Regions from separate parts of the Pseudonocardia sp. HH130630-07 genome, predicted to be linked through region 1. Evidence: riboswitches for the same ligand, from Rfam matches in the RefSeq annotation. Region 1 holds a riboswitch; each other region holds the start of a gene.

Region 1 (9,291 bases):
CCGCGGTACCGACATCGCCGTCGTCGAGGGCGTGATGGGTCTGTTCGACGGCCGGATCGCCGACGGCGCCGGCTCCACCGCCCAGGTCGCGGCCGAGCTGGGTGCCCCGGTCGTGCTGGTGGTGGACGTGCGCGGGCAGTCCCGCTCGCTCGCCGCCCTGCTGCACGGGTTCCGCTCGTTCGACCCGTCGGTGCAGGTCGCGGGCGTGATCCTGAACCGGGTCGGCTCCGACCGGCACACCGAGGTGTGCCGCGCCGCGGCGGAGGAGGTCGGGCTGCCGGTGCTGGGAGCGGTCCCGCGACGGGCCGAGCTGGCCGTGCCGTCGCGGCACCTCGGCCTGGTCACCGCGGCCGAGCACGGGGCCGCCGCGACCGCCGCGGTGGACGCGATGGCCGGACTCGTAGCCGAGCACGTCGATCTCGACGCGGTGACGGCACTGGCCCGCCCGCTGCCGGACGGCCCCGTGTGGGACCCGGCGGCGGAGATCGCCGCCACGTACGAGCCGGCCGGGCACGGTGCCGCTGTGCACGGTGCTGACGGGCACCGTGCTGACGGGCCCGGCGCTCACGGGCCCGGTGCCGCCGGGCTCGCCGCCGACGGGCACTGTGCCGCCGGGCCTGCCGCCGGGCCGGTGTCCGCCGGGGGAGCGCGGCCGGTCGTCGCGCTCGCCGGGGGGCCGGCGTTCGGGTTCGGGTACGCCGAGCACGCCGAGCTGCTCACCGCGGCCGGGGCGGAGGTCGTCGCCGTCGATCCGCTGCGCGACCCGCACCTGCCGCAGCGGACCGCGGGGCTGGTCCTGCCCGGCGGGTTCCCCGAGGAGCACGTCGGCGACCTCGGCGCCAACGCCGTGCTCCGGGCGGAGGTGGCCCGGCTCGCGGCCTCCGGCGCGCCGGTGCACGCCGAGTGCGGCGGCCTGCTCTACCTGTGCCGCGACCTCGACGGGACGCCGATGTGCGGGGTCCTCGACGCCTCCGCCGCGATGACGCCGCGGCTGACACTGGGCTACCGCGACGCCGTTGCCGTGTCCGCGTCCACGCTGCTGCCCGCCGGGGCCCGGGCCGGGGCGCACGAGTTCCACCGCTGCGCGGTCACCCCGCGGGCCGGGGCGGCCCCGGCCTGGGGCTGGCGGGGCGATCCGCCGGAGGGGCACATCACGGGCGGCGTGCACGCCTCGTTCCTGCACACCCATCCGGCGGGGGTCCCCGGCGCGGTGGCCCGGTTCGTCGCGGCGTGCGCCGCCGGAGCGGAGAGGCGGTGATCACGATCGATGGAGCGCGACCGCCGTACGACGTCGGCTCCGCTCCGTCGATCGTGATCACGGGAGCGCCGGAGGGGCTCGTCCTCGGGATCGGGGCCCGGCCCGGGTGCCCGGCGGCCGCGGTCCGGGCGCTGCTCGACCGGGTGGCGGCCGAGCACGGGCTGGACCTGGCGCTCGCGCAGGTCGCGACGCTGGACCGGCGCTCGGCCGAGCCCGGCCTGCTGGCGGCCGTCGCGCCGCGGGTGCCGTACGGGTTCACCGTCGCCGAGCTCGCCGCGGTCGCGGTGCCGCACCCGAGCGGGCGGGTCGCGGCCGCCGTCGGGACGGCCGGGGTCGCCGAGGCCGCCGCCCTGCTCGCGGCGGGGCCCGGTGCGCGGCTCGTCGTGCCCAAGACGGCGGGGGCCGGGGTGACGGCCGCGGTCGCCCGCCGCGACGGCGTTCCCTGACCGTGTGGGATCGGACTCGCTGCGGCGGACACCCGCGGCGAGGTCGTTATCCTCGATCGTCGCCGCCGGGGCACCCCGCCTCCGGGCCGGAACCGGGCGCCGGCGCGGAACCCACGGCCGGGCGCGGACACCCGGGAGAGGAACGCCGTTGAGCGCGCAGCACGAGCAGTACCTGGTCGGACTCGACCTGTCCGGGCGGCGGGTCGTCGTCGTCGGCGGGGGACAGGTCGCCCAGCGGCGGACCGCCCGCCTGCTGGCCGCCGGCGCCCTGGTCGAGGTCGTGTCCCCGCAGGTCACCCCGGCCGTCGAGGGGATGGCGACGGCGCGCGAGATCGCCTGGACCGCCCGCGCCTACGCCGACGGCGACCTCGACGGCGCCTGGTACGCCATCGCGGCGACCGACGACCCGGCGGTGAACGCCGCCGTCGTCGCCGACGCCGAGCGCCGCCGGGTGTTCTGCGTCCGGGCCGACGACGGCGACCGCGGCACCGCCGTGACCCCGGCGACCGGCGTGCACGACGGGCTCACCGTGGGTGTGCTGGCCCGGGGCGCGCACCGCCGGTCGGCGGCCGTGCGCACGGCGCTGGTCGAGGCGTTGCAGTCCGGCGTGGTCGACGCCGACGCGGAGATCCTCCCGGCCGGCGTCGCGCTGGTCGGTGGCGGGCCCGGCGACCCGGAGCTGATCACGGTCCGCGGCCGGCGGCTGCTGTCCCGCGCCCACGTCGTCGTCGCCGACCGGCTCGGCCCGCGCGAGCTGATGGACGAGCTGTCGCCCGAGGTCGAGGTGATCGACGCCTCGAAGATCCCCTACGGCCGGGCCATGGCCCAGGAGAAGATCAACGAGCTGCTGGTGGAGCACGCCAGGGCCGGGCGGTTCGTCGTCCGGCTCAAGGGCGGGGACCCGTTCGTCTACGGGCGCGGGTTCGAGGAGGTCCAGGCGTGCGCGGCGGCCGGCGTGCCGGTGACCGTCGTACCCGGGGTGACCAGTGCGTTCGCCGCGCCAGCGGTCGCCGGGACGCCGGTCACCCACCGTGGGGTGGCGCACGAGATCGTCGTCGTCTCCGGGCACGTCGCGCCGGACGACCCGCGCAGCCTCACCGACTGGACCGCGCTCGGCCGGATGACCGGCACGATCGTGCTGATGATGGCCGTGGAGCGGATCGGCCGTTTCGCCGACGCGCTCGTGACCCACGGCCGGGCACCGGACACCCCGGTGCTGATCGTGCAGGACGGCACCACCCGGATCCAGCGGACCGTGCGCGCCACCCTGGAGACCGTCGAGAAGGTCGCGGCGGAGGCGGAGGTCAGCCCGCCGGCCATCGTCGTCGTCGGGCCGGTCGCGGGCCTCGAGGCACCGGTCGGGGGCGGAGTGACGCAGAACGGTCACGGTTGACCGTCCCCCGAGGCGCGTGATGGGCTCGCACCCGACGACGGTGCAGGAAGCCGGTGCGAGTCCGGCGCGGTCCCGCCACTGTCATCGGGGAGTGCGTCCCCACCCACGGTCACGGCCCCACCCGGGGCGGGAAGGCCGGGACGCGCGTCGATCCGGGAGCCAGGAGACTGGCCGTCGTCGCAGGAGATCCCACCGTGTGAGGGCGAGGACCCTCTCGAGGAGGACATGCGATGAGCGAGGACGTGCGCCCGGCCCTGGTCGTGCTCGGTACCGGTCCGGCCGGCGGTCCCGGCACCGACGGCCCGGTCGAGGCCCTGATCGCCGAGGCGGACACCGTCTTCACGTTCCCGTCCGGGCCCGAGTCGGTCGCCCTGTTCTACGCCGAGGCGTGGCGGGTCGAGCGGGTGACCCCGCGCGACGCCGTCGCCCGGGTCACGGCGTGGGCGGAGCAGGGCCCGGCGGGTGCCGCGGTGCTGCTGGTGGCCGGGGACCCCGGGGCCGACGTCGCCCTGGTCGCGGTGCTGGACGGCCTCGCCCGCTGCCACCCGGACCTCGACGTCCGGATCCCGGCGGGGACCCGGGTCGCCCCGCCGTACCGGAGCCCGCTGATCACCTGACGCCGCGGACCCGCGGATCAGGCGGGCGGACGCCAGCTGTGCACCGGGTCGGCGCGGACGAGCGACGGGTCCCCGGCCGGGAGCGTGCGGGTGCGCCCCGGCCCGGTCAGCGCGGTCTCGAACCGGACCGTGACCCGCCCGTGCCCGGCGCCCTGCACCCAGCCGTGGCCGTGCTCGGGGTGCCGGACGTCGTCCCCCGCGGCCCAGGGCCGGTCCGGGTCCGGTGCGCGGTCCGGACGCAGGGGCCGGCCGGTGGCCGGTGCATCCTCCGCCGGGGCGCCGGCCGGGGATTCCGCCACCACCGCCACCGCTCCCGGCGCGCTGGTCTCCTCCCCCGCGGAGGCGCCGGCCGGTGCGGGCCCGGCGGCGCGCTCGGTGACCGTCGTGCTGCCACCCGGTACCTCGTGCTCCGCGCCGCCGGGCGGTCCGTCCCGCTGCGCACCGGCCGGTGCCGCCCGCCAGCCCTGCGCGGACGGCACCGCGTCGAACAACGCCAGCGGCGGCTCGTCGCCGAAGCCGGACACCGACACCCCGAGCAGCCGGATCCCGCCCTCGCCGACGGCCCCGTCGGCCAGCCGGCGCGCGACCGCGGTCAGCGTGGACAGCTCGCGGCTCGGGAACGGGGTCGTCTCCGACCGGGTGTGGGTCGTGAAGTCGCCGGTCCGGGCCTTCACCGTCACCGTCCGGGCGGCCCGCCCGTCCGCGACCAGCCGCCGGTGCACCGCGACGCAGATCGCCTCGACGGCGTCGTGCACCGCGGTCATCGCCGTCAGGTCGGTGTCGAAGGTGGTCTCGGCGGAGATCTGCTTGGCGGCGCCGCGGGGAGCGACCGGCCGGTCGTCGATCCCGCGGGCCAGCCGGTGCAGCTCGGTCCCCATCGCGGACCCGAGGACCCCGGCCACCTCGCGGGAGTCCATCGCCGCGAGCTGGCCGACGGTCTCGATCCCGATCTTGCGCAGCGACTCGCCGGAGACCGGCCCGATGCCCCACAACGACCGCACCGGCAGCGGCCCGAGCACCGCGGACTGCTCGGCGTGCGCCACCACCCGCAGCCCGTCCGGCTTCGCCAGCTCCGAGGCGATCTTCGCGATCTGCTTGCCGGACCCGGCCCCGACCGACGCCGGGAGCCCGGTCCGCTCCCGCACGGCGGCCCGCAGCGCCGTGCCGAACTCCTCCACCCGCGCCGGCGGGGCACCGGCCAGTACCGGCGGCTCCAGGAACGCCTCGTCGACCGACACCGGTTCCAGCACCGGCGAGAACTCCCCGAGGACGCCCATGACCTCGTCGGAGATCGCCTTGTAGAGCGGGAACCGGGGCGGGAGCACCGTCGCGTGCGGGCACCGCCGCCGGGCCTGCCCCATCGGCATCGCCGACCGTGCCCCGAACACCCGTGCCTGGTAGCTGGCCCCGGCGACGACCCCGCGCGGCCCCGCCCCGCCGACCAGCACCGGACGCCGCGCCAGCGTCGGCCGGGTGAGCTGCTCGACGGCGGCGAAGAACGCATCCATGTCGAGGTGCAGCACCCAGCGGGCCGGGCGGTCGGACGTCATGCCCCCATGGTGCCCCGGACCACCGACAGGACCGCGTCGCCGTCCGCGACGACGATCGGGGGCGCCGCCGGACCGGCACCCGCGACGGCGCCGGGATGGTCGGGCCACGGCGTGGCGACGTCGGCGACCCACCACGGCCCGCCGGAGTCCGGCCAGTCGAGGATCCCGGCCGGGCCGTCCGGAGCGGTCAGCGTGATCGCGTCCATCGGGCTGGACAGGCCCTCCCCGGTGGCCTTGACCAGCGCCTCCTTGCGCGTCCAGGTGACGAGGAAACCGTTCGCCTCGACCGGCCCCGCCGCCCGTTCGACCGGCGACAGCGCGTGCCGGGCCAGGCCGGCGAGGTCACCCAGCGAGCGCTGCTGCTCGACGTCGATCCCGACCGGTCCCGGCCCGACCGCGACCCCGACCAGCGCGCCGGAGTGGGTCAGGGAGAACCCGGGTGCGTCCGGCCGCCCGGCGAGCCGGGGCTTGCCGTGCTGCTGCCCGCAGCGGCAGGTGCGGTCCAGCTCCAGCGCGGCGGGGTCGGCGTCGAGACCGGCGGCGAGGACCAGCCGGGTCAGGGCGTGCGCGGCGAGGTACCGGGCCCGGTCCTCGGCCCGGCGCAGGGCGGACATCCGCTCGCGCTCGTGGGCGTCGAGGAGGGCGACGAGATCGGGTCGGGACGCCGGCTCCACCGGAGCGGCCCACCACACGGTGACGGTCACGGCGTCCAGCCTCGCACGCCGGGCCGGTGGGCCGGTCGGTAGCACTTGTTTGTTATTCCGGAATTTCGTATCGTTGCCGCATGGTCGAGACCGCACCGCCCCCGACGTCCGTGCCCCGAGCCCGCCGCTCCGGGGCACTGGTGGTGCTCGGTGCGCTGGTCGTCGGGCTGCTCGTGGGGCTCGTCGCCGGCCCGCACGGGCCCCGGGCCACCGGGACCGGGGGTGACCCGGAGCTGGCCGCGGACCTCGAACGGGCCGTCGGCGATCCGCGCGGGTTCGGTGCGGTCACCGCGGCCCGGGTGCGGGACGGGAACGTCAGCGTCGCCACCCTCGGCGACGAGGGTCCCGTCCCCGGGCCGGACGCCGCCTACGAGCCCGGATCGATCGTCAAGGTGTTCACCGGGATGCTGCTGGCCGACGGCGTCGAACGGGGGGAGCTGGCCCTGAGAGAGTGTTTGAGAAGATCATGTTGAGGGTGTGACTACGTACTTCTGCTGGCGTCGGGCGGGTTCGCCACGGGCGATGCGGCGGGTGATGGTGTTGATCGCCGCCCAGCGGATCATGGCCTCGGACACTGCGGGGTGGCGTTCGTAGTCGCGGGCCAGGCGGCGGTGTGCGGTGACCCAGGCCAGGGTCCGCTCGACCACCCACCGCCGCGGGAGGACGGCGAATCCGCGCTGCTCAGGCGGTTTGCGCACGATCTCGACGCTGGTGTGCAGGATCGTGGTCGCCCAGTCCAGCAGGCGCCCGGCGAACCCGGCGTCGGCGTAGACGAACCGCACCCTCGTGCGCAGGTAGAGGTCGAGCAGGATCGACTTGGCGCCATCGCGGTCCTGCACCGACGCCGAGCACACCATCGTGGTCAGCAGCAGGCCGAGGGTGTCGGTCACGATGAACCGCTTCCGACCGTTGATCTTCTTCCCGGCGTCGTAGCCGCGGGTGTCCCGCCCGACCGTGTCAGCGCCCCTCACCGACTGCGAGTCGATGATCCCCGCGCTGGGTTCGGGGTCGCGGCCCTCATCAGCGCGTAGCTGACGGCGCACGATCGGGAGGATCTGCTCGGTGACCCTCTGCTGCTCCCACCGGTTGAAGTACCAGTACACCGTCTGCCACGGCGGGAAATCCACTGGTAGAGCCCGCCACGCGCACCCGGCGCGCACGACGTAGAGGATCGCATCCACCACATCACGGCGCGCGTGCTTCTCCGGCCGGCCTCCCGCCCCCGCCGCTGGCAGCAGCGGCTCGATCAACGCCCACTGCTCATCGCTGGTGTCCGAGGGGTACCGCCGCCTACGCCGAGCCACTCCTCCACGATGGACCACACCCGGACGCATCCAGCGCAGACACGCCGACCCTTCTCAAACACGCTCTGAGCGACCGGCTCGACGCCCGGTTGCCGGAGCTGGCCGGCACCCCGGCCGGTGCGGTGACCCTGCAGGAGCTGGCCACCCACACCAGCGGCCTGCCGCCGGTCCCGCCCGCCGTCGCCACCGCCTCGGTCCTCCCCGCGCTGATGAACGAGAACCCCTACGACGTCTCCACCGCGGCCCTGATCGACGCCACCCGGACCACTCCGACGGCGACCCGCGGCAGCTACGCCTACTCCAACCTCGGCATCTCGCTGCTCGGGCACGCCGAGGCCAGGGCGGCCGGGGCGGCGGACTGGTCCGCGCTGGTCCGGGAGCGGCTGCTCGACCCGCTCGGCATGCAATCGACCCGCCTCACCACCGCAGGGCCGGACGACGCGCTCGCGCCGATGTTCTCGAACGGCTGGCGGGCGCCGTCCTGGTGGGGGAGGGGTTCGCCCCGTCCGGCACGTCGGCGGTCAGCACGGCGGCCGACCTCGGTCGGTTCGCCGCCGCGGTCCTCGCCGGCACCGCCCCGGGTGCCGCGGCCCTCGACCCGGTCGCCGACGCGGACGCCGGCCGGATCGGCCTGGCCTGGAGCGTGACCGAGATCGGTGACCGGGTCGTGACCTGGCACAACGGCGGGACCGGCGGGCACCGGACGATGCTCGCGCTGGACCGGGAGGCCGGAGAGGCCGTCGTCGTCCTGAACGACACCGACCGCTGGATCGACGAGCAGGCGATCGCCCTGCTCCGCGGCGGCACCGCGACCGGCGGCCCGGAGGTCGGGACGGTCGGCTGGACGACGGCCGCCGCCATGGTGGTCGTGCTGGCCGGTTCGGTGGCGATGCTGCTGCGCCCGCGCAGCCGGCTGTACCTGCTCGGCGCCGTGGCGCTCGGCCTGTTCGCCCTGACCGTGCTCCTGGTCTCGGGGCCGTGGGCCGTCGTCCCCGGTGCGGTGTGGACGGGTGCGGCCGCGGCCTGGCTGGCGTGTGCGGGCCTGGGTGCGCGGCGCTGGCCGGCCCTGCCGGGCGGATCGGGTGGCCTGCGGACCGCGGGCGACGTGGTGACCCTGGTGTTCGGTGCCGTCCTGCTGGCGGCGGCCGTCGTCACGGCCTGAGACGGCCCGGAGACGCCCCGGGGGAGGGGGAGACGCCCGGGGCCGGGCCCGTCGATCGGGCCCGGCCCCGGGCGGTGTGGATCAGCCGCTGCGGCGCGCGGCGAAGTCCGTGCGGACGTGCGCCGGCTTGACGTGCGGTGTGGGACCGGCGGTGCGCGGGGCGGCCGGACCGGACTCCCCGGCGGCGGTGCGTCCGCGCTGGGCCGCCCGCCGTTCCGCGCGGTTGGCCGGGCGCCCGGGCGCCGGTGCGGTGGGTGCGCCGGTGGTGGCGGCGGTCGTGGTGGCCGCCGTGGTGGACGGGGTGGTGCGCATACGGGCCTCCTGGAGGAGTCGGGTCGAACGAGGACCAGGGAGGGCCGGTGACGTGCCGGAACGCCGGAGGGCTGGATGCGCCGCAGGAGGGCGGCATCGGTTCCGGACCCGACGACGGGACGCCACGGGCCGGCGGTGCGGGGACTCGCGACGGAGTCCCGGCGGACCGCTCAGAGGAACCGGATCAGCATGGGAGGGACCGTAGGGACCCGGGGGCGGGTGCGCCACCGAGTTTCCCCACTGTGCGGTCGGTCACAGAGTCCGAAGCGATGTAAGCGCTCGCTTACATCGGCTGGCACGATGGGGCCCATGGCGCTGACCACCACCGGCACCGAGCCGCACGCACTGTTCTCCGGCGACTTCTGGGACGACCCGCACCCCGCCTACGCCGCGCTGCGCACCGAGGAGCCGGTGCGGCGGCTGGCGCTGCCGGACGGGCCGGCGTGGCTGCTCACCCGCTACGCCGACGTGCGCGAGGCGTTCGTCGACCCGCGGCTGTCCAAGGACTGGCGCTGGACGCTGCCGGCCGAGCAGCGGGCCGAGCA
Region 2 (9,291 bases), 1.9 Mb from region 1:
GTGGCGGGGCCGTGACGGGTCCCCGGAGCTGCTGGTGGACCTGCAGGGTCACGGCCGCCCCACGGCCGCCCCGGACGGTACGGGCGCGGCACTGGACCTCTCGCGCACCGTCGGCTGGTTCACCACAGTCGTCCCGGCGCTGGTCCGGCCGGGCGACCGCGGCCCGGCCGCGGTCGGCGAGCAGATCCGGGCCGGTGGGGACGGCCTCGGCTACGGCCTGCTGCGGGACGCCCCGGACCGGCCGCTCGGCGACGTCGTCCGGCCGCGGGTGACGCTGAACTATCTGGGCCGATTCACCGGCTCCGGCTCCTCCGGCGCCGGTGCCGGCGAGCCGTGGCGGGCACCGGCCGATGCCGGGCCGCTCGGTTCCGGCGAACCGGGTGCCATGCCGTTCCCGCACGAGCTGGCGGTGAACGCGCTCGCCACCGGCGACGGCCCGGGGAACGCGCCCGTCCTCGCCGTCCGGTTCACCTGGCCCGACGCGTTGTTCACCGCGTCCCGGATCGAGGCGCTGGCCGAGGCCGTGCGCGCCGAGCTGGTCGCGCTGGCCGGGACGCCGGGCACGGGCACCGGATGAGCGACGGGGGGACCGGGGCCGCGACCACCGACCGGATCGACGCGCCGCTGGTGCGGGCCGCGTTCGTGCTGGTGCTCGGGACGTTCATGGCCTCGCTGGACGCCACGATCGTCGCGGTCGGGGTGAGCACGCTGTCCGCGGAGTTCGGCGCCGACCCGGTCGAGATCCAGTGGGTGAGCACCGCCTACCTGCTCGCGGTGGTCACGGCCGTCCCCACCTCGGGGTGGCTGGTCGACCGGTTCGGCGGGCGCCGCACCTGGATCGCGGCGGTGCTCTGCTTCGTCGCGGCGTCCGCGCTGTGCGCGCTGGCCTGGTCGCTGCCGTCGCTGATCGTCTTCCGGATCGTGCAGGGGCTGGCCGGCGGGCTGCTGCCACCGACCGGGCAGGCGGTGCTGGCCCGGCTCGCCGGGCCGCGGCGGATCGGCCGGTTGATCGCGATCGTCGGTGTCGTCCCGCTGCTGTCGCCGGTCCTCGGACCGCTCGCCGGGGGCGCGATCCTCGGCGTCGCGAGCTGGCCGTGGTTGTTCTACGTCAACCTGCCGGTCGGGCTCGCCGCCGCCGTGCTGGCCGTGCTGTGCGTTCCGCGGGACGCGGCGGCGTCCCGCGGGACGGCGTTCGACGTCCGCGGGGCGCTGCTGCTCTCGCCCGGCCTCGCGGTGTTCGTGCTCGGCCTCACCGAGGTGGAGCGCACCGGCGGCGCGCTGCCCGGCGTCCCGGTCTGCCTGGCCGGACTGGTGATGCTCGGCCTGTTCCTGTGGCACGGCCTGCGGTTCCGCGGGACGCCGCTGATCGACCCGCGGCTGTTCGTGCGCAGCCCGTTCGGCCCGGCGGCGCTCGCGCTGGTGATCCTGGGCCTGTCGGTGTACGGCGCGACCTTCCTGCTCCCGCTCTACCTGCAGTCCGGCCGCGGGCTCGACGCCTGGGCGACCGGCCTGCTGCTCGCTCCGCAGGGGATCGGAGCGCTCGCCGGCTCGTTGCTGGTCAACCGGCTGGTGGACCGGATCGCGCCGCGGAACCTGGTGCTCGCCGGGATCGCACTCGTCGCGCTGGGGACGGTGGTGTTCACCCAGCTCGACCGGGACCCGGCGGACGCGCTCGTCGCCGTCTCGCTGCTGGTCCGCGGCGCCGGTGCCGCGCTGATCGGTGCCCCGGTGATGGCCCTGGTCTACCGGACGATGGCGAAGGAGATGATCCCGCGCGCGGCGAGCGCGCTGAACCTGCTGAACACCCTGGGCGGCTCGGTCGGTACCGCACTGGTCGCGGTGATCCTGCAGTCCCGGCTGGGCGCACTCGGCGACGGTGCGGCCGCGGCCGCGTTCGGCCAGACGTTCTGGTGGGTCCTGGGCTTCTGCCTGCTCGCCCTGGCCGGCGCGACCCGGCTCCCCGGCGTGCGCCCGCCCCGGTAGCGGTCACGCGGCCACGGCGAGCAGCGCCTGGTGGGTCGCCGCCACGTCGCCGACCACCGGGGTCACGACGGCGGTGCCGGGACGGGCGTCGACCAGCTCCCGCAGCCGGCGGTGCCACTCCGGCAGGACGGCGGGGTCGAGGGTGCGGTGTGCGTCGCGCTGGGCCGGGGTCATTGGACCGGCGGCCCGGGCGCGGAGCCGGGCCACGGTCGTCCCGAGCGGCTCGTGCAGCACGACCGGGACGAACCGGGCCCCGCAGTCCCCGGCGAGACCGGCGAGGGAGTCGAGGAACTCCGCCCGTGCCAGGAACTGCGGGACGACGACGTCCACACCGTCGGTCAGCGCCACCCTGGCGGCGGCGAGCACCATTCGCCGGGTCAGCAGCCCCGCCCGCTGCGGCGCGTCGTACCAGCCGCCGACGAGCCCGCGCAGGACGTCGGGATCGAGGTTCACCGCGGGCGGGAAGCGCTGCACATGGTGCTCGGCGAGCGTGGACTTGCCGGTCCCCGGCAGGCCGTTGAGCTGGATCAGCGTCGGCACACCGGTCAGTGCAGCACGTCCCGCGCCCCGTCAGTCCCAGTCCAGCGAACCGCCCGTGCGGTACTCGGTCACCCGCGTCTCGAAGAAGTTCTTCTCCTTGCGCAGGTCCATGGCCTCGCTCATCCACGGGAACGGGTTCTCCGGCTCGCCGAACAGCGGGGCCAGCCCGATCTGCTCGGCCCGGCGGTCGGTGATGAACCGCAGGTACTGCTCGCACGACTCGGCGGTCAGGCCCAGCATGCCGCGCGGCATGGTGTCCCGGGCGTAGGCGACCTCCAGCTCGCACGCCTCGTGCAGCATCTGCCGGATCTCGGCGACGAACTCCGCGGTCCACAGGTGCGGGTTCTCGATCTTGATCTGGTTGATGCAGTCGATGCCGAAGTTCAGGTGGATCGACTCGTCGCGCAGGATGTACTGGTACTGCTCGGCGACGCCGACCATCTTGTTCCGCCGGCCCAGCGCCAGGATCTGGGCGAACCCGGTGTAGAACCACATCCCCTCGAACACCACGTAGAACGCGACCAGGTCGCGCAGGAACGCCTGGTCGGCCTCCGTGGTGCCGGTGACGAAGTCCGGGTCGGACAGCGCCCGGGTGTAGCGCAGTGCCCAGGTGTCCTTGTCGGTGATCGACGGGACCTGGCGGTAGGCGTTGAACAGCTCGCCCTCGTCCAGGCCGAGCGACTCGCAGACGTACTGGAAGGTGTGCGTGTGCACGGCCTCCTCGAACGACTGCCGCAGCAGGTACTGCCGGCACTCCGGGTTCGTCAGGTGCCGGTACACGGCGAGCACGATGTTGTTCGCGACCAGCGACTCCGCCGTGGCGAAGAAGCCGAGGTTGCGGACCAGCATCAGCCGCTCGTCGTCGGTCAGGCCGCCCGGGGTGCGCCACAGCGCGATGTCGGCCTGCATGGCGACCTCGGTCGGCATCCAGTGGTTGGCGCAGCCGGCGAGGTACTTCTCCCAGGCCCAGGTGTACTTCAGCGGGAGGAGCTGGTTGACGTCGGCGCGCGCGTTGATCATGCGCTTGTCGTCGGCGTCGATCGGAGCGGCACCGCGCTCGATCTCGCCGAGGCCGGTGGTGTCGGTGCTCTCGGTGGTCTCGGTGGTCGTCACTGGCAGGCCTCGCAGTCGGGGTCGTCGATCGAGCAGGCGTTCGCCGGGTTCAGGTCGAGCTCCGTGCCGTCGACGGCGGTGGAGCCGGTTCCGCGGCCGGGATCCGCGTTCTCCGGGGTGGTGGCGGGGACCGTCGCGCCCGCCGGGACGACCGCGGCCGGGGACCCCGCTGCGGGACCGGTGACGGACGGTGCGACCGCCGCCGATCCGGCGGTGGCCGCGGCCGAGGGGCCGGGGGAGCCGCTGGGCACCCCGGTGAGCTGGCCGTCGGTGCCCTTGAGGGTGGACTTCTCCACCGACGTCGCCGCGCGGGTCCGCAGGTAGTAGGTGGTCTTCAGGCCGCTGCGCCAGGCCAGCCGGTACAGCTCGTCGAGCTTGCGGCCGCTCGGGCCCGCCAGGTAGAGGTTCAGCGACTGGGCCTGGTCGAGCCACTTCTGCCGGCGCGAGGCCGCCGCGACGAGCCAGCGCGGCTCGATCTCGAACGCGGTCGCGTACAGCTCCTTCAGGTCGTCGGGGACCCGGTCGATCTCGGCGAGCGAGCCGTCGAAGTACTTCAGGTCCGACACCATCACCTCGTCCCACAGCCCGCGTTCCTTGAGGTCACGGACCAGGTGCGGGTTGACGACGGTGAAGTCGCCGGACATGTTCGACTTCACGTAGAGGTTCAGGTGGATCGGCTCGATCGACTGGGCGACCCCGCAGATGTTGGAGATCGTCGCCGTCGGTGCGATGGCCAGCACGTTGGAGTTGCGCATGCCCTGGCGCCGCACCGTCTCGCGCAGCGCGTCCCAGTCCAGCGTGGTGGACCGGTCGATCTCCAGCTCACCGGCCTCGCGGGCCTGCGCGAGCAGGGCCAGCGAGTCGATCGGCAGGATGCCGCGGCTCCACAGCGAGCCGTCGTAGCTGGCGTAGCGGCCGCGCTCGGCGGCCAGGTCCGACGACGCCGCGATCGCGTGGTAGCTCAGCAGCTCGGCGCTGCGGTCGGCGAACTCGACGGCCGCCTCGCTCGCCGGGGCGATGCGCTGGACGAACAGCGCGTCGGAGAAGCCCATCATGCCCAGCCCGACCGGGCGGTGGCGCAGGTTGGACCGCCGGGCCTCGGGGATCGTGTAGAAGTTGATGTCCACGACGTTGTCCAGCATCCGGACCGCCGTGCTCACCGTGCGGCGCAGCTTCGCGGCGTCGAGGCCGTCCGGGGTGACGTGCGCGGCGAGGTTGACCGAGCCGAGGTTGCAGACCGCGACCTCGCCCCGGCCGTCGCCGCCGGCCCGGGTGTTCAGGGTGATCTCGGTGCACAGGTTCGACGAGTGCACGACGCCCGCGTGCTGCTGCGGGCTGCGCAGGTTGCACGGGTCCTTGAAGGTGATCCACGGGTGCCCGGTCTCGAACAGCATCGTCAGCATCCGGCGCCACAGGTCGACCGCCCGGACCGTGCGGTGCACCCGCAGCTCGCCGCGCCCGGCGGCCGCCTCGTAGGCCCGGTACCGCTGGGCGAACTCGTTGCCGTAGAGGTCGTGCAGGTCGGGGACCTCGTCCGGGGAGAACAGCGTCCAGTCGGCGTCGGCCTGCACCCGGCGCAGGAACTCGTCGGGCACCCAGTTCGCCGTGTTCATGTCGTGGGTGCGCCGGCGGTCGTCACCGGTGTTCTTGCGCAGGTCGAGGAACTCCTCGATGTCGACGTGCCAGGTCTCCAGGTAGGCGCACGCCGCGCCCTTGCGCTTGCCGCCCTGGTTCACCGCGACCGCGGTGTCCCCGGCGATCTTGAGGAACGGCACGACGCCCTGGGAGACCCCGTTGGTGCCGCGGATGTGCGCGCCGAGACCGCGGACCGGCGTCCAGTCGTTGCCGAGCCCACCGGAGTACTTCGCCAGCAGCGCGTTGTTGCGGTACCCGCCGAAGATCGAGTCGAGGTCGTCGTCGACGGTGGTGAGGAAGCACGACGACAGCTGCGGCCGGGTGGTGCCGGAGTTGAACAGCGTCGGCGTCGAGGCCATGAAGTCGAAGCTCGACAGCAGCTCGTAGAACTCGATCGCCCGGGCCTCGCGGTCCACCTCGCGGACCGCCAGCCCCATCGCGACCCGCAGGAAGAACGCCTGCGGCAGCTCGAACCGGGTGCCGCGCTCGTGCAGGAAGTACCGGTCGTAGAGCGTCTGCAGCCCGAGGAAGCCGATCTGCAGGTCGCGCTCCGGGCGCAGCGCCGCGGTGACCCGGTCCAGGTCGAAGGTCGCCAGCTCGGGATCGACCAGCCCGATCGCGATCGCGTGCGTCAGGTAGTCCCTGGTGTAGGCGGCGTAGCCGTCGGCCATGCCGGCCGCGTCGGGGGTCCGCCGGGTGCCGGACAGGTGCGAGACGGCCTCGGTGCGCAGCCGGTCCATCAGCAGCCGGGACGCGACGAGCGAGTAGTCCGGCTCCCGCTCGACGAGCGTGCGCGCGGCCATGACCAGCGCCTGGGACAGCTCGTCGGCGGTGATGCCGTCGTAGACGGTGCGGTCCAGCTCGGCGAGCACCGGCCCGGCCGCGACGTCACCGTCGATCCCCTGCAGGGCCTCGGCCAGCACGGTCTCGACCCGGAGCCGGTCCAGCGGGGCCCGGGTGCCGTCCGGCTGGGTGACGTGCACGACCGGGCCGTCGCCGGCAGCGGCTTCCCCACCGCTGCCGGACCGGGCCCTGGCCTGCTGCTCGCGGTAGAGCACATAGGACCGGGCGACCTTGTGGTGCCCGCCGCGCATCAGCGCCAGCTCGACCTGGTCCTGGATCTGCTCGACGTGCACGGCCGGCACCGGGTGCCGCGCCAGCGCCGCGACGACCTGGGAGGTCAGCTCGCCGACCAGGTGGTGCAGTCGCGACGACGTCGCCCCGGAGTCACCCTCGACGGCGAGGAACGCCTTGGTCGCGGCCACCGAGATCTTCGAGGCGTCGAACGCGGTCTCGCCGCCGTCGCGCCGGATCACCCGCAGGGCGGCCGGATCGGCGGTGCCGGCGGAGCCGCCGGGGGAGACGGGGGGAGCGGTGGATGCGGTCACGGGTCTCCTCGCGGGTCGCGGTCGTCGAGGGCCGCCGGGAACGGCGGAGACGGCCGCACCGGGACACACGTCCGTGAGGTGCGCACCCTCAGCGCCCTCCCACGAGGCCCTGGAGCTGCGTGCACCGTCGGCGCACGCGCCGGTGGCAGGTCTTCGGACTCGCGGGCCCGGACACTCGCGTGCCCACCTACTGGCCGTCGCTTCCCGGGATCGCTCCCAGTGCTCATGACGGCGGTCGTTCCCACTCACCGCTGCGGGGCAGTCCCGGTTTCCCACCGGGTTCCCTCTTGCCTCACCGGCCCGTGCGGGCCGGTGAACCACCAACGACGCGGACACTACATCTTGGGCCAGGGTACGTGCTCGCCCCCTAGGTGTGCCGAATGTGGGGGTGTTCGTCACACGCGGTGAGACCTGCTGGTGGGGGCATCGGGTGCCGTCCCCCTCCTCACTCGAACGAGGGCGCGGTGCGGTTCAACCCTGTGAACTCCGGAGGCGATAGCTCTGGTTCCGGCTGTGCACAGGGCGGGTCGGCTCGATGCGTCCGCGGTCGATGAGCGTCCGCAGGCGGCGGGCGACGGTGCGCTGCGGTAGCCCGAGCTGTCCGGTCAGCGCGCGGGTGGTGGTGTTCCCGGCCTGGATCGCCTGCACGATCGCATCCAGTTCCGCCTCGATTCCACCGCTGCTGTCGTGCGCCGGGACGACCTGTGGCTGCAGCGCCAACTGTTCCGTGCCCTCGTCGACGAGGTGGTAGCTCGCATAGCGACGACCACCGTGTCTCGTGGCGAGGCCGCGGTGGACGAGATCGGTGAGCGCACGCCCGGCGGCCGGCCTGTCGATCCCCCAGGCTCGGAGCATCGAGTTGGTCACGCGCCCGGCGGTGCGCATCATCGCCAGGGCGAGACGCTGGGTGTCGTCCAGTCCGGTCTGGCCGAGCGAACCGATCCACGTGATCGTCTCCGGGGCCAGCAGGGCGTGCCGGGGCACCGTGACCGTCACCCGTCCCGGGTGTACATCGAAGTCCGGCGGGCTCATCCCGGTGCGGCGCAGCTCGGCCAGGACGCTGAGCAGGCCGGAGCCACGGTTCTCGCACAGGGTCTCGCCGCGTGAGCCGGGGATCTCGACGTCGGCGAGCAATGCGGCGAGCGTCCGATTCCTCGACGTCGACGGATGCTCCTCGGAACCGAGATCGGCGACGGTGATCGGACCGTAGAGCCCGCCTGGGCCGGTCACGACGAGACGGTCGGGATACAGCTCGACCTGGATCTGGCTGCCCTGCGCAGCAGGGCTGTAGTCACGGTGCATGAGCGCGTTGACGACCAGCTCCCGGACGACGGCGATCGGATAGTCGTAGCGGTCCTCACGGCCGAAGCCGGTGACGATCGCGCCGGTACGCATGTTGCGGATCATGGCCGACACGAGGTCGGTGACGATCGTCGGGAACGGGCCGGTGATCGTCGCGTTGTCGAGGAAGCGCCGACCATCCGGTGCCACCTCTCCCATCCGTCGTCCGGGAAGCACGACGAACGAGACGAACAGCTGGGGGAAGAACTGCTGCGGGTACTCGCCCAGGCACAGCAGGCCGGCGATCGTCGGCCGGAGCTCACCGTGCGCGTCGGGGGCCAGGACACCGAGCCGGACCAGGAGACGTTCCCGGTCGACGGTCCGGAACGCCGGTGATCGTCGCTGTATCCGTGCCAGCAGTGCCCTGACGAGCTCGTCGTCGAGGTCCGTGCTCGTCGCGCCCTCGACCGTGTCCCGGTCGTGGACGGGTTGACCGCGGTTGGACAGCAGCTGGGTGACCTCGTAGTGCGAGAGCCGACGGTCGCCGTCACCGCCACGGATGAACGACCCGCCGTATTCGCCGCGGGCGGTGACGAAACACGGCTTCTCGACGGGGTCCAGTTCGGGTACGTCCAACCGGACGACGAGCGCGCCCTCGACCTCCTCGACCTCGATCGGGGCACGGCACGGTGGCTCGATCCGGTCGGCACACGCCGCGGCGAGCGCGTCCCGGATCGCGGACACGTCGAGGTCCGCCGTAGGGGCGAATCCCGCCCGCTCGTCGATCCCCAGCAGGAGTGTTCCTCCGACGCCGTTCGCGAAGGCGCTGATCGTCTCGGTCACGGAGGACGGCAGCCCGCCACTCGCGGCCTTGACCTCGACATCGGACGGTTCCACGCCGAGTTTCCGCAACCGCTCCAGGAGTGCCGGTGTGTCCATGAGCCGCCTTCGGACCTCGTCCCCGTCGAACTGTGCCACAGTACTTCGCCAGTGGCAGAGTAGTGGCACAGTTATTCGCCGGTCCGCGATCCCCTCAGCCGAGCGGGAAGTGGCAGGCCGCGCCCCGCGGACCGGCCCCGACGGCGTCGACCGGCACCGGGACGTCGTCGGCGCAGCGCTCCCTGGCGTGCACGCACCGCGGGTGGAACGGGCACCCCGACGGCGGCTGCAGCGGGCTCGGCGGCTCCCCCGGCAACCGGGTCCCGCGGGCCGAGCCCGAGCCCGGCACCGCGGCGAGCAGGGCGGCGGTGTACGGGTGCGCCGGGGTGTCGTGGACGGCGTCGCGCGGGCCGGTCTCCACCAGCCGTCCCAGGTACATCACCGCGATCCGGTCACTGACGTGGGAGACCAC
Region 3 (9,291 bases), 1.9 Mb from region 1:
GCGGCGGGCCGGCGCGGATGCGCCACGAGTGGCGGGAGTACCGCAAGGTCGTCCTCGCGTGGGTGCTCACCGCCGTGGTGCTGGCGCTGTTCACCGTCGCCGGCGGGCTCGGCTTCCCGGCGCCCGGGGCGTGGCCGGCCGATCCGCTGTGGTCCTGGCTGGGGACGGCGACGGTGGTCGCGGTGATCTGGCTGGTGGCGGGGCCGTTGTGGGCGACCGTCTTCCCCGGTGACGACGACCGGGAGCCCACCGGTGTCCGCTGACCGGCTGAGCGCGCCGGACGTCCTGCGCGGGCTCGCGATCGCCGGGACGTTCGCGACGAACATCTGGGTCTTCGCCGACCCGCGCGGCCCGGCCGCGGTGTTCGCCGGGTTCGACGGCGGCTGGTGGGCCGACACCGTCCTGCGCACGGTCGCCAACGGCAAGTTCCTCGCCCTGCTGACCCTGCTGTTCGGGATCGGCATGGAGCTGCAGTACCGGTCCGCGGTGCGCCGCGGGGTGCGCTGGCCGGGCCGGTACCTGGCCAGGGCGGGGATCCTGTTCGTCGAGGGACTGCTGCACTACGTGCTGGTGTTCGAGTTCGACGTCCTCATGGGCTACGCGATCGCCTCGGTCCTGGTGGCCTGGCTGGTCGGGCGCTCGGCCGCGGTGCGGGTCGCCGCGGGGTCGCTCGCGGGGGCGTTCGTACTGCTCGTCGTCGGGGCGCTCACCCTGGCCGGAGCCCCGGGGGGCGGCGTGCCGGCGTACCCGGCGACCTGGAGCGGTCAGGTCGGGGAACGGCTCACCGGGATGGGGCTCTACCGGATCGAGCTGGTGCTGATCGTGCCGTCCGCGGTGGTGCTGTTCCTGCTCGGCTCGGCGCTGCTGCGGGCCGGCGTGTTCGCCGGCGACGCGGCCGGGGCCCGGCTCCGGCGCGGGCTGACGGCCGTCGGGGCGGTCGGCGTGCTGCTCACCGTGCTGACGGCGCTCGGCGGGCCGGCCTGGTTCGCCGTCGAGCGCTACCTGGCGGCCCCGCTGGTCGCGGCCGGGCTGCTGGGGCTGGTCCCGGCCCTGCTGCTGCGGTCCCGGGGCCGGGGCGGGCGGGTGCGGCACGGCGTCGTCGCGATCGGCCGGACGGCGATGAGCTGCTACGTCGGGCAGAACGTCGTCGCGGCGGTGCTGTTCCACGCGTGGGGCCTCGGGCTGGCCGGGACCCTCGCGACCGTCGCCGCCCCGGCGCGGACCGCCGTCGTCGTCCTGGTCTGGGTGGCCGTCGTCGCGGGGTCGGGGATCATCGCGTCGGCGTGGCTGCGGCACCACGACCGCGGTCCGCTGGAGGCGCTGACCCGGCGTCTGCTCGGTCGAGATCGATCACCAGCCAGCCCCCGTGCCACTCGGTCACCGTGACCTGCGCCGGGGCTCCCACCGGTGGGAGGAGGGTGCGCAGGGTGGCGGGGGTGAAGGTGCGCAGGTGGCCCCAGGCCGGGTTGGGGGTGTCCTCGAACGGGACCGCGACCACGACGCGGCGGCGGGCCAGGCGCAGCATCTCGGTGAGCACCCGGGCGCCGTCGGCCTCGTCCAGGTGCTCGACGAGGTGCACGGCGAACACGGTGTCCGCGCTGCGGTCGGGCAACGGGACGGAACGGGCGTCGGCGACCCGGGTCGTGAGCCCGACGCCGAGGGGACGGGCGACCCGGGTGAGCAGGTCGACCGTGCCGGGGGTCAGGTCGGTCGCGGTCACCCGGTGGCCGTCCCGGGCCAGCTGCAGGGCCAGGAACCCGAAGCAGCAGCCCAGCTCCAGCACGTCCGGCCCGACGGCGAGCGACCGCGCCATCGCGTGCACGGGGGCGGTCTCGGCGTTCGTCCCGCCCGGCACCGGGGTCCCGGCGAGCGCGTCCAGGGTGTTGCGGTAGAAGGCGAGCCAGGCCTCGTCCGGATCGTCCGCGGTGCCCAGGACGCAGGCCACGAACGCCTCCTCGAAGCGGTCCGGCGCGAGCAGCCCCGGTGCGACGAGCGTGCGGTCCAGCCAGCCGGCGAGATCGTTGCTGATCCGGTCGGTCCCGATCATCGGATGTCCCCCAACGGTCAGCGCCCGATCAGCTCGCCGGCCATCTCGTTCGTCGTCGTCTCCAGCCCGGACAGGTCCCGCACGACCCGGACCCGGTCGCAGTACTCGGCGTAGGCCGGCAGGTCGCAGCGGCCCAGCCCCCAGGAGTAGCGGGGCTCGGGCGTCAGCCAGATCGTCTCCCTGGCCCGGCGGGTGATCTCGGTGAACGCCTCGATGTTCGGGTCGTTGCCGTTGCCCCGGCCGTCGCCGAGCACCAGCACCGTGGTCCGCCGGGTGACCGCCGAGCCGTGCTCGTCCAGGAACTGCCCGAACGCCAGCCCGTAGTGCGAGTTCGCGTCGACGTCGAGCTGGTCGCCGCCGAAGATCAGGCCGAGCGCGTGCTCCACGGGATGGTCGGCGAACAGGTCGGTCACCTCGACCAGATCGGCCACGAACGCGAACGAGCGGACCTGCCCGAACAGGTCCTGCAGGCCGTGCACCAGGTGCAGGGTGAACCGGGCGGTGGCCCGCACCGACAGCGACACGTCGGCGAGCACCACCAGGCGCGGCTTGTCCTCCTGGCGCGCCACGGTCACCGGGGTGAACGGGACGCCGTCGTAGCGCATGTTCTTCCGCATCGTGCGGCCCGAGTCGATCCGCCCGCGCGGGGACACCCGGCGCCGGTGGGTCAGCGCACCGTGCAGCGACTTCGCCAGCCGGCGCAGCGAGTCCTCCAGCTGCATCCGCTCGGTCTCCGAGGCCCGGTCGACCTCGGCGACGCGCTCGGCGTCGTCGTGGCCCTCGACGATCCGGTTCTCGATCGCGAGCAGCTTCTCCAGGTGCGCCTTGAGCAGCTCGGGGAGGTTGTCGAGCACGCCGGTGAGCCGCCGGCGCAGGGCGGCCGCGTCGTCCTCGGTACCGGCCGCCTCCAGGGCGTCCTCCTCGGAGTTCAGCCAGCCCAGCAACGCGTCCTGCTGGGCCACCGACAGGTCCGCGTCGACCCGGGTGTCCTGCTGCTGGGAGATGTCGCCCGGCACGCCGCCGCCGTGGAAGCGATCGGTCTCGATCTGGACCCGCTGCCCCTCGGTGACGTCGCCCGCCTGCTCCTTCGAGAGCACGATCTCGTCCGTCATCGACGCCATGTCGATCTTGTTGGCCTCCTGGTGCAGGTTGTACTGCTCGGCCAGGTCCTCGGGGTCGAAGAAGTCGCGGATGTCGGCCGGGGTGCCGTGGTCGTGCCCCTCCTGCGGGGTCTCCGACGGCTCGGCGGACAGCGTGAACTCCTCCAGCGGGGTGTCGTCGGTCATGTCCCCGTGGCCGTGCCCGTGGCCGTGACCGGTCTCCGCCTCCCCGACCCGGACCAGGGAGAAGAACAGGTCGAAGACCTCGTCGAAGGTGGCCTCGTCCCGCCGGTCCTTGACCAGCGCGACGCGCAGCGCCTCCTTGAGCACGGACCGGTCGGCGAGCACGCCCGGCTGCGCGGCGCAGGCCATCGCGTCCAGCGCCTCGGACACCGAGATGCGTACCGCCCGGATCCGCAGCAGCCGTACGAAGCGGTGGATGCTGGCTTCCACGTCGGCGCCGCTCAGACCGGACGCCGGCGGGAGCCGCCGAACGAGCGGCTGCCCTGGCCGGGACTCACGTTCCGGGGCCGGGTGCTGCTGCCGGCGGTGACGCCGCCGTAGATCGGGTGCCGGCCCGGTTCGTCCTTGGCGGCCCGCTTGGCCCGGCCGTCGACGTCCCCGTCGTCGACCCCGTCCCCGGAGCCGGCCGCGGCCGGCCGGGCGGGTGCCGGGGCGGGCTCGTCGTGCTCGTGGTCCTCGTCGTGGCCGTGCCCGTGCCCGTGCCCATGTCCGTGCCCGTGGCCGTGCTCCTCGACCACCGCGTTCGGATCGACGAGCGACCCGATGGCGTCCAGCGCCTTGCGGACGTCCTTGTCGTACTTGACGACGACCGAGACGGTGTCGGAGAGCACCTGGGCGTTCAGCTCGTCCACGCCGAGCACGGCCAGCGTGCGGGCCCAGTCGATCGTCTCCGAGATCGAGGGGGCCTTGCGCAGCTCCAGCTCGCGCAGCCCGCGCACGACGCCGACCAGCTCCTCGGCGAGCTGGTCGGACAATCCGGTCTTCTTCGAGCGCACGATCTCCAGCTCGCGCCGGGCCGAGGGGTAGTCGAGGAACAGGTGCAGGCAGCGGCGCTTCAGCGCCGCGGCGAGGTCACGGGTGTTGTTCGAGGTCAGCAGCACGTACGGGCGGTGCCTGGCGGTGAACGTGCCGACCTCGGGGACCGAGATCTGGTACTCGCCCAGCGTCTCCAGCAGCACCGCCTCCAGCGCCTCGTCGGCCCGGTCGACCTCGTCGATCAGCAGCACGCACGGCTGCTCGGAGCGGATCGCCTCCAGCAGCGGGCGTGGGGCGAGGAAGCGCTCGGAGAAGAACACGCTCTCCTGCGACCCGACGCGGTCGACCGCGGACGCGAGGTCCGGTGCGTCCGCGACGACCTGCCCGATCTTCTCGCGCAGGATCTGGGTGTACATGAGCTGCTTGCCGTAGTCCCACTCGTAGAGGGCCTTGGTCTCGTCCTGGCCCTCGTAGCACTGCAGCCGCAGCAGCCGGCGTCCGGTGGCGAGCGCGAGCATCTTGGCCAGCTCGGTCTTGCCGACGCCCGCCGGTCCCTCCAGCAGCAGCGGCTTGTCGAGGCGGGTCAGCAGGAAGACGGTGGTCGCCAGCCGGGTGTCGGCGATGTAGCCCTGCTCGCGCAGCGTCTCGACGACCTGGTCGACGGACTCGAACGGTGCCGTGTTCTCGGCGGTCTCGGACACGCGGACTCTCCTTCGCTGGCCGCACCGGCCGACGGTGCAGCGGGCCACGCACCCGGCGGGCCCACCCGCTGGTGAGTATCACCTTCGACGGATGGGCCCGCTGGTGCGAGATTCGACGGACTGGCCGGACGGTCAGGTGAGCAGGTCGTCCAGGTCACCGTTGATGGAGTGCTCGACGACCGGGCGGACCGTCTCGAAGGTGCACTCCTTGGGGTTGCCCGGGGTGCAGGCGTCACCCAGCACGTGATGGGTGATCCGGTCGACGTCGGCCGCGTCCCCGACGATCGTCGCGTTGTCCTCGTAGAACTTCGTCGGGCCCTGGCCGAGCCGGTTCTTCGAGTAGGTGTCCTGCTTGACGTCGGCGAACCGCTCCGGGATGCCCACGTCGCGCAGCAGCCGGATGGACGCGGCCAGCGCGGCGTCGGCGGCGGCCGGCTTGGTCATGCCGCGGGTGTCGATGCCCATCGCCTCGGCGATGTCGGCGAACCGCTCGTAGACGACCGGCATGTTGAACGCCCACACCCGCGGCAGCGCGATCGCGTTGTTCAGGCCGTGGTGGGTGTCGTAGAACGCCGACACCGCGTGGCTGATCGAGTGGATGATCCCGAGGCCGCCGGAGTTGAACGCCTGGGCCGCGATGTACTGCGCGTACATCATGCCCTCGCGGCCGGAGAGCTCCTGGCCGTTCCAGACCGCCTTGCGCAGGTTCTGCGAGGTCAGCTTGATCGCGTGCAGCGCATTGCCCAGCGACGGCTGGAAGTCCAGCCGCGAGACGTAGGGCTCGGAGGCGTGCGCGAGCACGTCGAACCCGCACTGCGCGGTGTAGTCGATCGGGCAGTCGTAGTAGAGGACCGGGTCGTCGATCGCGAGGGTGGTGACCGACGCGTCGTCGAACGCGACGTACTTGTGCGGGTTGTCCGGGTCGGTCGTGGTGTCGGTGATGACGTAGGCCCACGAGGTCTCCGAGCCGGTGCCCGCCGTGGTGGAGACCGCGATGTGCGGCGGGTTGGCCGGGTTCTCGGACTTGTTGAAGCCCTCGAACTCGTTGACGTTGCGGCCGTCGTGCGCGACCGAGACGCGGGCGCCCTTGCAGGCGTCGTGCGAGGAGCCGCCGCCGATGGAGACGAACGAGTCGCACTTGTTCTGCTGGTACAACGCGACGGCGTCCATCGAGTTGTAGTCCTTGGGGTTGGACTCGACCTTGTCGTAGAGCACGACCTCGAGCCCGTGGTACTTCATCGACTCGACGATCTTGTGCACGATGTCCGTGCCGCGCAGACCCGAGGTCATGACCAGCGTCTTCTTGAAGCCCAGCTTCAGCGCTTCCGGCCCGATCATCTCGTGCGAGCCGGGCCCCATGAGAGCCCGCGGGAACGGGTGGAACTCCTTGATCGGGAACGGCTTGAGCAGTTCGTCTACCTGCATGTCGGCCCTTTCGCCAGGCGGTCGGATCGATTGCCTGCGAACGCTAGGACGCCTGTGGCGCCGGGCACAGAGGTGACCGCTGTTACCCCTCGGGAGGCGGGGCAGGACCCCCCTCCGATCGGAGGGGGAAGGGTCAGGTCGGACGACGACTGCTGCCAATCTATGGCAACACTCGTCCGGCGGCAACAGTGCGCGCCCTGGCCGGTGCCCCGGCGCTGAACTAGGGTCGGTGCCGCCGACGGTTCGTGGCGGCCTCCCCCGGGAGGCCGGCACGAGGCAAGAGGGAACCCGGTGGGAATCCGGGACTGCCCCGCAGCGGTGAGTGGGAACGACCGCCGTCATGAGCACTGGGAGCGATCCCGGGAAGCGACGGCCAGTAGGTGGGCACGCGAGTGTCCGGGCCCGCGAGTCCGAAGACCTGCCGCCGGTGCGTGCGCCGACCGGCGCACGCGGATCCGTGGTCCCGAGGGAGGACCGAGCGGACGACCGGGTTCTCCCGTGCCCGCCGGTGCGACGCCGCACCCGGTGGCGCAGGTGTGCCCGGCGCGTGCCGTCGCCCTCCCCGGTGCCCGTGGGTCCGCCCCCACTGCGCTCGCGAGGAGAGAGGGCCGTGCCGAACACGTCCGAATCGGGCACTGCAAGCACCGTTCTGGGATACCCCCGGATCGGACCGGACCGGGAGCTCAAGCGGGCGACCGAGTCCTTCTGGGCCGGGCGCGGTGACGCGTCCGCACTGCACGAGGTCGCCGCGGGTCTGCGCCGCGACACCTGGACCGGCCTGCGTGACGCCGGCCTCGGCCAGGTCCCGGGGAACACGTTCTCGTTCTACGACCAGGTGCTCGACACCGCGCTCGCGGTGAACGCGGTCCCGGAGCGCTTCGCCGGCGTCACCGACCCGCTGGAGCGCCTGTTCGCGATGGCCAGGGGCCGCGCCGGCGCCCCGGCCTGCGAGATGACCAAGTGGTTCGACACCAACTACCACTACCTGGTGCCGGAGGTCGGGCCGGGGACCAGGCTCGCCCCGGGCAGCCGCAAGGCGCTGGAGGAGTTCCGGGAGGCGCTGCGCTACGACGTCCTGACCCGGCCGGTGCTCGTCGGGCCGGTGACCTTCCTGCTGCTCGCGAAGCCGGCCGAGGGCGCTCCGGCGGACTTCCGGCCGCTGGACCTGCTCGGGCCGCTGGTCGAGGTCTACCGGGACCTGCTCGCCGAGCTGGCCGAGGCCGGCGCGGAGTGGGTGCAGCTCGACGAGCCGGCCTTCGCCGCCGATCGCAGCAGCGACGAGATCGCGGCGCTGCGCAAGGCCTACGACCGGCTCGCGTCGGCGCCGCGGCGGCCGAAGCTGCTGGTCGCGTCCTACTTCGGCGAGCTGGGGGCGGCGCTGCCGGCGCTGGCGTCGACCGCCGTCGAGGGACTGGCGCTGGACCTCGTCGCGGGTGCCGCGGACCTCGACGGCATCGACTCGGTCGAGGGGCTGGGCCGCAAGCGGGTGCTGGCGGGCGTGGTCGACGGGCGCAACGTCTGGCGGACCGATCTCGACGCCGCGCTGGCGAAGGCGACCCGGCTGAGCGGGGTCGCGGGCCGGGTCGAGATCTCGACGTCGTGTTCGCTGCTGCACGTGCCCTACGACCTGGCGGCGGAGACCTCGCTGCCCGCCGACGTCGTCGACATGCTGGCGTTCGCCGAGCAGAAGGTCGCCGAGGTCGTGCTGCTCGGCCGGGCCCTGCACGAGGGGCGCACGGCCGTCGCCACCGCGTTCGACGCGGCGGCGGCGACCAGGGAACGGGTCGCGCTGGCGTCGCGGCGCGACGAGCAGGTCCGCGAGCGGCTCGCCGCCCTGGGTGCCGACCACTACCGGCGTGCCGCGGGCGACGTCCGGGCCACGATCCAGCGCGAGGCGCTCGACCTGCCCGAGGTCCCGACGACGACGATCGGCTCCTTCCCGCAGACCGGCCAGATCCGCCGGGACCGGGCCGCCCACCGGTCCGGCGGCATCACCGACGACGAGTACGCCGCCCGGATGCGCGCGGAGATCGAGCGCGTGGTCCGGCTGCAGGAACGGATCGGCCTCGACGTGCTGGTGCACGGCGAGCCGGAGCGCAACGACATGGTCCAGTACTTCGCCGAGAACCTGGACGGCTTCGCGACCACCGAGCTCGGCTGGGTGCAGTCCTACGGTTCACGCTGCGTGCGGCCGCCGATCCTGCACTCCGACGTGTCCCGGCCCCGGCCGATCACGCTGGGCTGGGCGACGTACGCGCAGTCGCTGTCGGACCGGTACGTCAAGGGCATGCTGACCGGGCCGGTCACCATCCTGGCCTGGTCGTTCGTCCGCGACGACCAGCCGCTGGGCGACACCGCGCGGCAGGTCGGCCTGGCCCTGCGCGACGAGGTCGGCGACCTCGAGGCCGCCGGGATCCGGATCATCCAGGTGGACGAGCCGGCGCTGCGCGAGTTGCTGCCGCTGCACGAGCGGGACCGGCCGGCGTACCTGGACTGGGCGGTGGACTCGTTCCGGACCGCCGTCGGCGGGGTGGCCGACGCCACCCAGATCCACACCCACCTCTGCTACTCCGAGTTCGGTGAGGTCGTGGGCGCGATCGACGGGCTGGACGCCGACGTCACCACGGTCGAGGCGGCCCGTTCCCGGATGGAGGTGCTCGGCGACCTCGGCCCGGGCGTCCCGCGCGGGCTGGGTCCGGGCGTCTACGACGTCCACTCGCCGGAGGTCCCGGACGCCGACGAGCTGACCGACCAGCTCACCGCGGCGCTGCGGCACATCGGCTCCGAGCGGCTGTGGGCGAACCCGGACTGCGGGCTGAAGACCCGCGGGGAGCCGGAGACCGTCGCCGCGCTGACGAACCTCGTCGAGGCGGCCCGCCGGGTCCGCTCCGGCGAGGCACGAACCACCGGCTGAGGCCGGTGCGCTCCCGCGACGCCGGGTCCTTCCGGCCGTCGGGTCCGGCGTCGTGGGGGTATGCCGAGGTCGGACGGGTGCGCCGCCCGCCCGCGACGTTCCGCG

The links. Region 1 has a riboswitch for cobalamin ahead of AFB00_RS22485 (hypothetical protein). Riboswitches for the same ligand answer to the same signal wherever they lie in the genome.
Region 2: another riboswitch for cobalamin. It lies ahead of AFB00_RS13785 (ribonucleoside-diphosphate reductase subunit alpha); the one in region 1 lies ahead of AFB00_RS22485 (hypothetical protein).
Region 3: another riboswitch for cobalamin. It lies ahead of metE (5-methyltetrahydropteroyltriglutamate--homocysteine S-methyltransferase); the one in region 1 lies ahead of AFB00_RS22485 (hypothetical protein).

Annotation. Positions count from the first base shown of each region.
Region 1 is NZ_CP013854.1:4,736,954-4,746,244, forward strand. Features, by position in the region: gene AFB00_RS22470 (cobyrinate a,c-diamide synthase) at 1-1,258, shown strand, start outside; gene AFB00_RS22475 (cobalamin biosynthesis protein) at 1,255-1,704, shown strand; gene cobA (uroporphyrinogen-III C-methyltransferase) at 1,853-3,097, shown strand; cobalamin riboswitch at 3,119-3,287, shown strand; gene AFB00_RS22485 (hypothetical protein) at 3,328-3,714, shown strand; gene AFB00_RS22490 (DNA polymerase IV) at 3,732-5,264, opposite strand; gene AFB00_RS22495 (4'-phosphopantetheinyl transferase family protein) at 5,261-5,968, opposite strand; gene AFB00_RS22500 (hypothetical protein) at 6,049-6,441, shown strand; gene AFB00_RS22505 (IS5 family transposase) at 6,433-7,302, opposite strand; gene AFB00_RS32275 (serine hydrolase domain-containing protein) at 7,362-7,919, shown strand; gene AFB00_RS33515 (hypothetical protein) at 7,916-8,434, shown strand; gene AFB00_RS22515 (hypothetical protein) at 8,516-8,746, opposite strand; gene AFB00_RS22520 (cytochrome P450 family protein) at 9,056-9,291, shown strand, end outside.
Region 2 is NZ_CP013854.1:2,834,790-2,844,080, forward strand. Features, by position in the region: gene AFB00_RS13765 (non-ribosomal peptide synthetase) at 1-577, shown strand, start outside; gene AFB00_RS13770 (DHA2 family efflux MFS transporter permease subunit) at 574-1,983, shown strand; gene AFB00_RS13775 (ATP-binding protein) at 1,987-2,523, opposite strand; gene AFB00_RS13780 (ribonucleotide-diphosphate reductase subunit beta) at 2,554-3,636, opposite strand; gene AFB00_RS13785 (ribonucleoside-diphosphate reductase subunit alpha) at 3,633-6,659, opposite strand; cobalamin riboswitch at 6,787-6,999, opposite strand; gene AFB00_RS13790 (ATP-binding protein) at 7,131-8,948, opposite strand; gene AFB00_RS13795 (oligopeptide/dipeptide ABC transporter ATP-binding protein) at 8,974-9,291, opposite strand, start outside.
Region 3 is NZ_CP013854.1:2,805,404-2,814,694, forward strand. Features, by position in the region: gene AFB00_RS13675 (hypothetical protein) at 1-263, shown strand, start outside; gene AFB00_RS13680 (DUF418 domain-containing protein) at 253-1,386, shown strand; gene mftM (mycofactocin oligosaccharide methyltransferase MftM) at 1,271-2,047, opposite strand; gene AFB00_RS13690 (VWA domain-containing protein) at 2,065-3,600, opposite strand; gene AFB00_RS13695 (AAA family ATPase) at 3,612-4,847, opposite strand; gene mdo (NDMA-dependent methanol dehydrogenase) at 4,980-6,272, opposite strand; cobalamin riboswitch at 6,554-6,692, shown strand; gene metE (5-methyltetrahydropteroyltriglutamate--homocysteine S-methyltransferase) at 6,883-9,186, shown strand.